3 regions of the Paenibacillus sp. USHLN196 genome follow, and region 1 is predicted to be linked to each of the others. Evidence: riboswitches for the same ligand, from Rfam matches in the RefSeq annotation. Region 1 holds a riboswitch; each other region holds the start of a gene.
The links. Region 1 has a riboswitch for S-adenosylmethionine ahead of mmuP (S-methylmethionine permease). Riboswitches for the same ligand answer to the same signal wherever they lie in the genome.
Positions count from the first base shown of each region.

Region 2: linked by a shared signal. The riboswitch ahead of WFI24_RS23905 (methionine ABC transporter ATP-binding protein) and the one ahead of mmuP (S-methylmethionine permease) in region 1 are both predicted to bind S-adenosylmethionine.
Region 3: linked by a shared signal. The riboswitch ahead of metA (homoserine O-acetyltransferase MetA) and the one ahead of mmuP (S-methylmethionine permease) in region 1 are both predicted to bind S-adenosylmethionine.

Region 1 is NZ_JBBCYH010000012.1:182,286-185,569, forward strand. Features, by position in the region: gene mmuM (homocysteine S-methyltransferase) at 1-130, opposite strand, end outside; partial or broken gene mmuP (S-methylmethionine permease) at 110-1,520, opposite strand; SAM riboswitch class I at 1,613-1,714, opposite strand; gene WFI24_RS25495 (Ger(x)C family spore germination protein) at 1,785-2,993, opposite strand; gene WFI24_RS25500 (GerAB/ArcD/ProY family transporter) at 2,990-3,284, opposite strand, start outside.
Region 2 is NZ_JBBCYH010000011.1:74,790-78,073, forward strand. Features, by position in the region: gene WFI24_RS23900 (Cthe_2314 family HEPN domain-containing protein) at 114-830, shown strand; SAM riboswitch class I at 963-1,097, shown strand; gene WFI24_RS23905 (methionine ABC transporter ATP-binding protein) at 1,224-2,258, shown strand; gene WFI24_RS23910 (methionine ABC transporter permease) at 2,260-2,919, shown strand; gene WFI24_RS23915 (MetQ/NlpA family ABC transporter substrate-binding protein) at 2,995-3,284, shown strand, end outside.
Region 3 is NZ_JBBCYH010000004.1:228,241-231,524, reverse strand. Features, by position in the region: gene WFI24_RS10960 (PLP-dependent transferase) at 1-171, opposite strand, end outside; gene metA (homoserine O-acetyltransferase MetA) at 196-1,113, opposite strand; SAM riboswitch class I at 1,350-1,473, opposite strand; gene corA (magnesium/cobalt transporter CorA) at 1,925-2,860, shown strand; gene WFI24_RS10945 (HRDC domain-containing protein) at 2,932-3,284, opposite strand, start outside.

The sequences.
Region 1 (3,284 bases):
CAGACCAGAGCGGATCGTCCAGATCACATCCATGCTGTTCAAGTTCGGTTGCCAGCGCTCCGTCCAGAATCATGACTGAATGTTCACGCAGGATCTCTTCTATGGGGTTATTCTGTTGTGCTTGCGTCATGTACTTGTCCTCTTTTCTTATTCACACGTTCTGTCAGATAATAAGCTGCGTAACATACTGCGATAAACGGAACCCCACAATACAGCGCAATTCGCTGCGTAGGATCAAAAGCAATACCTATGCATGAAGCCAGGCATAATATAAATGAGATAATCGGTACCGCCGGGTATAGTGGAGTACGGTACACCAGATCTTTGACCGCATGGCCTTCCCGGATATATTGTCTGCGGAACATGTATTGGGAAGCGCTGATGCTCATCCATACCGCAACAACAGCCAAACCCGAAATGGAAACCAGTGTTATATACACGGTACCTGGCGCAATGATGCTGGACAGCAGAGCCAGCGCACCACCAACCATACTGATCAGAAGTGCATTCAATGGCACCCCGCGTTTCGTCAATTTGGCAAACCACGGAGAGATCGTTTTTTTATCAGCCAGAGACCAGAGCATCCGTGACGAAGCATACAGGCCTGAATTGGCAGCAGAGAGAATCGCCGTCAGAATAACAAAGTTCATAATGTCTGCTGCATACGGTACACCCACCCGCTCCATTACCGCTACAAATGGACTTTGCAGTACACTGGCATCCGACATCGGTAGCAAAGCAGACAAGATAACAATCGTTCCGATGAAAAAAATAACCAAACGCCACAGCGTTGTATGAATAGCCTTCGGTATCGTCTTTTCGGGGTTCTCCGTCTCACCGGCGGCAATGCCGATTAACTCGGTGCCTGAGAAGGCAAAGTTTACAGCAAGCATGGTCATCAATATCGCTGTAGCCCCATGAGGGAACCACCCGGATGCGGTAATATTCGATAGAAATGGAGCCGGTTCAGAATCCGCCATGGGTATGAACCCAAACATGGCTGCGCCACCGATAATAATGAAGATTACGATAGTTACTACTTTTACAGATGAGAACCAGAACTCGGATTCCGCAAATAATTTCACCGTTAAAGCGTTAAACAGAAAAATCATCAGGGCAAAGAGCGCGCTCCATATCCATACGTTCACCGATGGGAACCAGCGCTGCATCAGCAATCCGGCGGCTGTGAATTCGGAGCCAAGCGCAACAGTCCAGGTTAACCAGTATAACCAAGCCACCGTGTAGCCCGTTGCCGGTCCGATATATTTGGCTGCATAACTATGGAATGCTCCCGTCTCTGGCATGTGAACCGAGAGTTCACCAAGACAGAGCATCACCAAATATACGACGATCGCTCCGATCAGATAGGACAGAATGGTACCCAGTGGTCCCGCTTGCTGAATGGTGTAACCTGAGCTGAGGAATAATCCCGTTCCAATCACTCCACCAAGAGAGAGCATGACCACATGCCGTGCCTGCATTTTCCGCTGAAAATGCCCTTTGTCGTTGTTGTTCTCCATACCTGCTGCTCCCCTACTTCTTCATCCAGAAAAAACAAAAAAGACCCACTCTGCCTAAAGAGTGCGCCGTTACTGACAAATAAAAACAAACGCTCCTATCTATCAGGCTTTCACCCGCTGGAATTAGCACAGTATCCTTCAGATCTGTTGCTGAGGTTTCTAAGGGCCAGTCCCTCCACCTCTCTGGATAAGAAAATGATTTTTTATAAATATAGCGATCTATCATGAATGTGTCAACATTTAAATCATAAATGAAATACATCGCTATTCGGTGGAAGATCCCGGATTGGTAATGCTAATCTTCACATCGTACGTAATTGGCACGGTACTAAAAATGTTATCCCAATCATCTTTGACTTTCTTCCATGTTTTGGGCTCTTTAATACGTAAGCTATCCCGAAAATCCGCAACATCCACTTTGTAGGTATGCTGCAGCTTGTATAACACCTGACGAATCTGTTGTTCCGCCAGTTCAGCAAATTCTTTTTCCAGTTCCCCGCGATAAGCCCCTTTTTCCTCTCTTTCGGGAGCACGCCAATCCTCCATTAACCAGCCTTCGGATTGGGTCTTTACATGGAATGAAATATCATTGCCAACAACCTTGGGAATTACTTTTGTTTTCTTCTTTTTCATTTCATATACAACAGTGAATCCCTCTTTGTTGTAAGTCTTCAAGACGCCTCCTCTTTCCTTAGGCCTGAGCCACGATAAACCTTCCAGATCCGTTTGACTTAGTTCTCCAATAAACTTGGTTGTTTTCCCATCGAATATGCTGCCACCTGAGAACTTGCCCTCTCCATTGGAGTATAGTACATTCTGGAGCAAGAAACTGGAACCAGATTGCATTTGGGCATCTAATTTGGAGAGCAAAACAGGGTCAAGGATTTTGTTGGACAAGTATGAATTACCGGTAATTCCTGTTAGATAAAATGCTGGAATCCGAGAGGGATCATCCGAAGTCAGGACATCCACGGCGCGATGATGACTTATCAGTACCAGACAATTTGGACGAATATCGTTATCCCGAAGTACAAAATCCAGTAGCTGGTCCAGACCATACTTTTTGGCAATATCCTTGGAGACAACGATGACCTTTAGATGATGTCCGATAAGTGGACGGTCTCGCCTTAGTGCAAACTGACGAAAGATTTGCAGCAACGAATCTCCAGTAAGCTGTTCATTGGAATAGGAAGTCTTTCCCGAAGCAGGTGAACCGGATTGTCCGCCCTGTTTACTGTTCGAACCGCCCGTGCCAGGAGCAATCTGCACGGTAGCCGTTATATAATTATTCTTTGGATACTTTCCTCCCTGGGCAGCGATGTCCTTCTCAAATTCCGTTTCTTTCGCGATATCGATCCCGAGACCAACATAGACACTTAGTTCCTCGATCTCCCTACTGCTCCAGCATCCGGATATTACCAGAAGAACGGACAAAGCAAAGGCTACACGTAAAAGCATAAAAATACGAATCATGCTTGCTTGCCTCCCTTTTTGCGAATCAGACTTATTAACAGCAGCAACAGAGGTAAAATGGCAAAAAGAAGCACGGATAGATTGCCCAACATATCACCCAGTGCAAAAGTTTCATCCACGGTTTTCGGCATTAATGCTGTTAGATATATTACTGGCAGAAAGGCGTACATAATGACCTTGATCTTCTTCGTACGAAATAAATCCCGAATGCCCACCGAAGCGCAATAGTGTGTGATCGTGAAACTCGAGAAGATCTGCATAATCCAGATGACCAGTAGCAGGGATTCGAAC
Region 2 (3,284 bases), on a different contig from region 1:
ATCAGGGCAACCTATGGCAAGCAGCGTTTATACGTTTACTCCGGAATGAATTAGCATTATGTATTAAAGTGATGAATCTTTATGGATCAGCAGAGTGGAAGAGGAGGTTATATATGCTGCGAACGTTGCTCGGAGAAAAGCCGCGTATAAATGAAGGCAAATTGAAGGAAGCGATGGACTCAATGGCGCATACGCTTGAGCTATTTCAGCGACAGATGCACGTGGATCATGATCCTACTCACGACTATCGTAAACTGTATGTGTGGACACAGGGACTTATCTCTTCCCTGGATGAACTGGAGCAAAGCTGCTTCGCCGCTGCTCATTTTCGGCAAAAGGTCGTTGCAGGTTCTACGGATGATATGACACCGACTGAAAAAGCCGAGTATGCTCGGTATGTGTATTTCTACAAAGATGGCTTCATTCGCTGCTTTGCCATTCTGGATAAAGTCGGCACCGTATTGAATGAGATATTCCAGCTGAATACCTCAAATACAAAAGCGCATTTTTCTTATTTTACCGTGTTAAGGCAGTTCGACTATGCGAGGGAGCATCATGATCTTGCGTTGCAATTAATACAGATCAAGGACTCTTATCGTGAACCGATGAGCAAGCTGCGCAAACGACGTAATATGGAGATTCACTACATGAACTCCGAAATGCATGATGACCTGTGGCAGTTACATCAGACCCTGCAAGGTAAAGTGAAATTGGAGGATCTGAATCAGCATGTGCAGGAAATGCGTCAGGGCGTGGATATGGTCTGTGAAACGTTAACAGCTTCTTATAGTTATATCAATAAAATATGGCAAAGAAATAATTCCCTTTGACAAATCGGAATACTTGGAATATACTGAGTTTCAATTAGAATGTTACAGTGACAAAGATACTGATATTTCAAAAGTTACGTTCACATTATAAGCATAAACTACATGAACTTATAGAATCCTACAACAACATATTTCTTATCGAGAGCGGCGGAGGGACAGGCCCGATGAAGCCCGGCAACCGATTTGTAACGACATGTGTCATTCGTTATAGATGTTAGGTGCTAATTCCTACAAAATGGTGCAAGACACGATTTTGGCAGATGAGAAGGTATATTCTTTCACGTAAAGAGCCCTCTTTGTATCTGCAAAGGGCTCTTTTTTTGTATGTATAGGGGAGTTTTCCTTTAGATCGGGTAAAGATACATGTAGGTGGTTGGAAAGGGGCAAGTGCGATTGATTGAATTAAAAGGTTTAACGAAAACGTACGGCAAAGGGGCAAAATCTACAACGGCACTATCCGAGCTGAATTTGAGCATCCAAAAGGGTGAAATCTACGGAGTGATCGGCCATTCTGGAGCGGGTAAAAGTACACTGATCCGTTGCATTAATTTGTTGGAGCGCCCTACGGAGGGTGAAGTATGGGTAGACGGGATTAACCTGACTGAACTGAACAAAACCGAATTGCAGCAACAGAGACGCAAGATCGGTATGATTTTTCAACACTTTAATCTGTTATCCTCGGCAACGGTGTATGACAATGTAGCTTTTCCGTTAAAGCTTGTGAATACACCCAAGGAAGCCATTGATCGCAAAGTGAAGGAAATGCTCGCCCTGGTTGGTCTGGAGCACCATAGCAGCAAATATCCGGCTCAATTATCGGGTGGACAGAAACAGCGTGTAGGGATTGCAAGAGCACTCGCCAGTGATCCGAATGTACTCCTATGTGATGAGGCCACCTCGGCGCTTGATCCGCAGACGACGAATTCGATTCTGAAGTTATTGCTCGACATTAACGAAAAGTACAATCTCACGATTGTGCTGATTACACATGAGATGCACGTCATTCAGAATATTTGTGACAAGGTAGCTGTCATTCATCAAGGTGGCATAGTGGAACAGGGACCTGTAACCGAAGTATTCCTGAAGCCGCAGCATGCCATTACACGGGACTTTATGATGCGTGATCATGAAGTTGGACTTGCCCTTGAAGAGACTGCTTTGGCGAATGCAGGCTTGGAATTACAGGCAGGTGCTGCTTCCAAACTTGTGAAGATATCCTTTCTGGGTAACAAAACGTATGAAGCGATTTTATCCAGAACGGTACGTAAAACCGGTGTGGATTTTGCCATCCTGCAAGGTACGATCTCTACGATCAAACAGGTTCCTTATGGGCAGCTGACCGTTCGGTTCGAAGGCGATACCAATGCGATTGACCGGACAATATCAGAATTATCCGCAGAGGGACTTGATGTGGAGGTGCTACGTTAACATGGATTTTTCAACAGTACGTTGGGAAGAGATCGGTAAAGCTTCCATAGAGACACTGCAAATTCTGGGTGCATCAGGCTTATTCACTATAATTATTGGTTTGCCACTCGGGGTATTGCTATTCATGACAGCAAGATCCGCATCAACACAATCACGCGTGGTCTATTCTATTCTGTCGTTGATTGTGAACATTTTGCGATCAGTTCCGTTTATCATACTGATTGTCGCTCTTATTCCATTCACTCGTTCGCTGGTTGGTACAGCCACAGGAGTTCTCGGCGTTATACCGCCACTTGTCATTGCAGCCGCTCCTTATTTCGCCCGCTTGGTGGAAACAACACTGCGTGAAGTAGATCGTGGTGTCATTGAAGCAGCACAGGCGATGGGTGCATCGACCGGACAGATTGTAAGACGGGTGCTATTGCCTGAGGCACTACCTGGTCTTCTTGCTGGGATAACCATCACTATCGTTACGCTTGTATCGTATACGGCGATGGCGGGTATGGTTGGCGGTGGAGGTCTGGGAACGCTGGCAATCAACTATGGTTACTTCCGTTATCAAAATGAAATTATGATCATTTCCGTTGTATTTATGGTCATCTTAGTTCAGATTCTTCAGATGGCTGGAGATCGCTTGGTTACATTTTTCACCAGGAAATAACACATAGATAACATGATGGATATGCATTTTTGCGGATGCCACATGAAAAAAATGATTAGAGAAGGGGTTTTACACATGAAAAAATGGTCTTTTGCTCTACTTAGTCTTATGCTGATTGCGGTTCTTGCCGCGTGCGGAAACAACAAGGACGCCGACAGCGGCGCAGACAATGAAGGAGGAGCTCCGCGTACAGTAGAATTGAAAGTGGGAGCTTCACCTACACCGCACGCAGAGATTTTGGAAAGCATCAAGCCTGAACTGGAAGCACAAGGTATTCGTTTGCAAGTCGTTACATTCAATGACTATGTACAACCCAACCAGCAATTGGCTGACGAAAAATTGGATGCAAACTTCTTCCAGCACCA
Region 3 (3,284 bases), on a different contig from region 1:
GGTTGGATTGGTTGTACGAATATAATCAAATCCCGTGCTTTGTCCAAGCTTCGGGTGGCGAAACGCAGTGGATTGATAGATCGGAAAGTTAATGGCGCCTGTTACCGGTTCATTGATGGACCCAATTTGTGCTAAGCGGCTTTCGATTTTCAACTTGTTGTTGTCTTCCATTGCTGCATCCTCCTGTAATCTCGATTAGATTTGCGGGCCAATATCGTAAGGTGTTTCTTGATACACATAGTAATTGAGCCAGTTAGAGAATAATAAGTTGGCATGAGCGCGCCAAGTAGCCGGTGGCACACGAGAAGGGTCGTCATTGGGATAATAATGTCTAGGCAATGCGATATCCAAACCTTTGGCTGCATCCCGGTCATACTCCCACTTTAATGAGAACGGGTCATACTCGGCATGTCCTGTGGCAAAAATCTGTTTGCCGTCTTTGGTAGCAACCAGGAAGATCCCCGCTTCCTCGGATTCAGCCAAAATCTCTAAATTCTCATTCTTTTCAATATCTTCGCGTCTCACTTCCGTATGACGGGAATGTGGAACGTTGAACACTTCATCGAATCCACGCAGCAACGGAACATGGGGTTTATTGATGGTATGTGGGAAAACCCCAAAACACTTTTCATCTAGTGCAACCTTGGGTACGTCAAAATGATGGTATAAACCTGCCTGGGAGGCCCAACATATGTGCAGGGTTGATGTCACATTTGTTTTGGTCCATTCGAAGATCTCCTGGATTTCATTCCAATAGTTCACGTCTTCGAAATCCATCTGCTCCACAGGAGCACCCGTGATAATCATTCCATCGAAACGGCGGTGCTCAATCTCATCAAAGGTTTTATAGAACAGATCCAAATACTCCTGAGACGTATTCTTCGACGTATGGGATTTGGGATGTACAAGAACGACATCCACCTGAATAGGCGTGTTTCCCACCAGACGAAGCAATTGTGTTTCGGTCGTTTCCTTTGTGGGCATCAGGTTTAATATAGCGATACGGAGTGGACGAATATCCTGCTGGTATGCAGAAGTTTCATCCATGACGAAGATATTCTCTCCTTCAAGTACTTCTTTTGCTGGCAGAGTATCAGGTATTTTGATTGGCATGGTAAATCTAACTCCTCCTTGTGCATAGATAGATGCAGCAACCCCTGGCTTGATGTCTTCACATCAATACAGTTATAGACTGCCTTGAGCTTGTAAAAACATTGAATTGCTCTTTCATCCAACGTTACAAACAACCTCAAGTTCCTTAGCGAAAATCACTGCTGAGAAGTCGGGGCATATAACAAAGACCTTCCTCGGATTTCGAGAAAGGTCATATGTAAAAAAGATATGCGCCTCTCTCATCTCTCAGTTACAACAGTGCCACTTGACACTTAGTCGCTGCAAGAATTAGCACCGTGCGGTATACCGCCGGTTGCCGGGTTTCATCGGGCCAGTCCCTCCACCTACTCTTGATAAGATTTCGCTGTATTAGATTGTAATTAAATATGGTTCACCGTCTACTTTATTACATTAATGCCCTCACGTCAAGATGCAGTTCGATGTCTGCTTCCCAGATCGGAACCGTTCATCATCCGTTGTCATACACTGCCTCAGGGCGCGAAATAGACACATTTTTGCGCTTGAAAGCACCTTGTACCAGCGGTATACTAAACAAGGTGTTATAAACCCTTATGTGAGAGGTGACATATTAAATGGATGGCGACCCGAGGCCTGACTGGCAGCCGAATTCCGACAAACTGCATAGAGAATTGACATCAGAATGCCGGCAGCGGGACGTGACTTCCGTTTGAGTATATAGTGAACGCAGCCCTGATCTCCAGGCTCCGCTGCCGACCGGCTGATTTGTTCTTTTTGCGCCCATAATGATAATATCCGCCAAGTTGGCGGGTGCAGAAGGAGTAGATTAACGATGAAAATCCGGTTGGTAAACAACGGTGTATTTATTCCGGTGGACGACATTCAGCAGGCGCTGACTCCACCAGCGGAAGGATTTTACTGGATTGATGCAGACGTAGACGATTTGGCGGTACTTCAGCCGCTGTTCTTGATGCATGATCTGGCTGTGGAAGACTGTCTTAGTGACGAAGAACAACGTCCGAAGATTGAAATCTATGAGAATCATTATTTTATTGTGATTAATAGCATCCGTTTCGATGATGAAGAGATATTTCTACGTGCGGTCAACCTGTTTCTCGGCAGACATTTCATTATTAGTGTTACAAAACAGAAGGTCAGCGAATTACGCACATTAAAACCCATCCTGTGGGAACAGGAAATCAGTACACCCGATCGTCTCCTGTATCTGCTGGTTGACTTGATTGTTGACAATTATTTCACCGTAGGTGACCGAATTGAAGCTCGGATCGAGAAGCTTGAGGAAGATATTCTGATGCACACCAAAAAGTCTCATCTGAATGAAATCATCGGGCTGCGCAGTGAGATTCTGTGGCTGAAAAAAGTGCTTGGACCTCAGAAAGAGGTCATTAACACCCTTAACAAAAAAGATCTGCGTCTCATTGATGATCAACTGCAAAAATATTTCAGTGACATCTATGAGAATGCCGTAAAAATATCTGAAACCTTTGAAACCTACCGCGACCTGATGGGTAACTTGCGAGAAGCCTATCAATCCAGTATTGCGAACCGGGCGAATGAGATCATGCGCGTGTTTACCGCGATTACTACGGTTTTCATGCCGCTGACGGTCATTACCGGTATATACGGTATGAACTTTACGAATATGCCAGAACTTAACTGGAAATACAGCTATTTTGTTGTGATTGGCCTGATGGTAACACTGGGCCTGAGCATGTTCTTTATTTTCCGTAAAAAAGACTGGGTATGAACTTCTATGAAATAACGAAGACGAAGCGCTCCTTCTGGAGGAACGCCTCGTCTTTTTTTCATTTCCGATCATTAACCAACATGCCGCTCTGTCTCTGCGTGCCGACGAAAGCGGATTCGAATCATGCGCAGTCTTTCATAGACCTGCTCCAGACTTCCTCCGTCGGGCTTCTCTCCTCCATACACTTTATGTAATACCGGCTTCAGGAACGTATCTCCCAGCTCCTCATACGCACTCCACACGGCCTCTTGTTCGTTCTCTGGCATAACTGCCAGCTCCACATCCAGAAGACAATCGGTGTCATAACCTTCAAGATCCAGTGTCTCCAACAGCTCAATCAATTCACGTCGGGATAATCCGGATCGATTAACAATCTCTTCTAACGTATGCCCGTCCTTCATGCCCTCAAGCACCTGCTTACGCG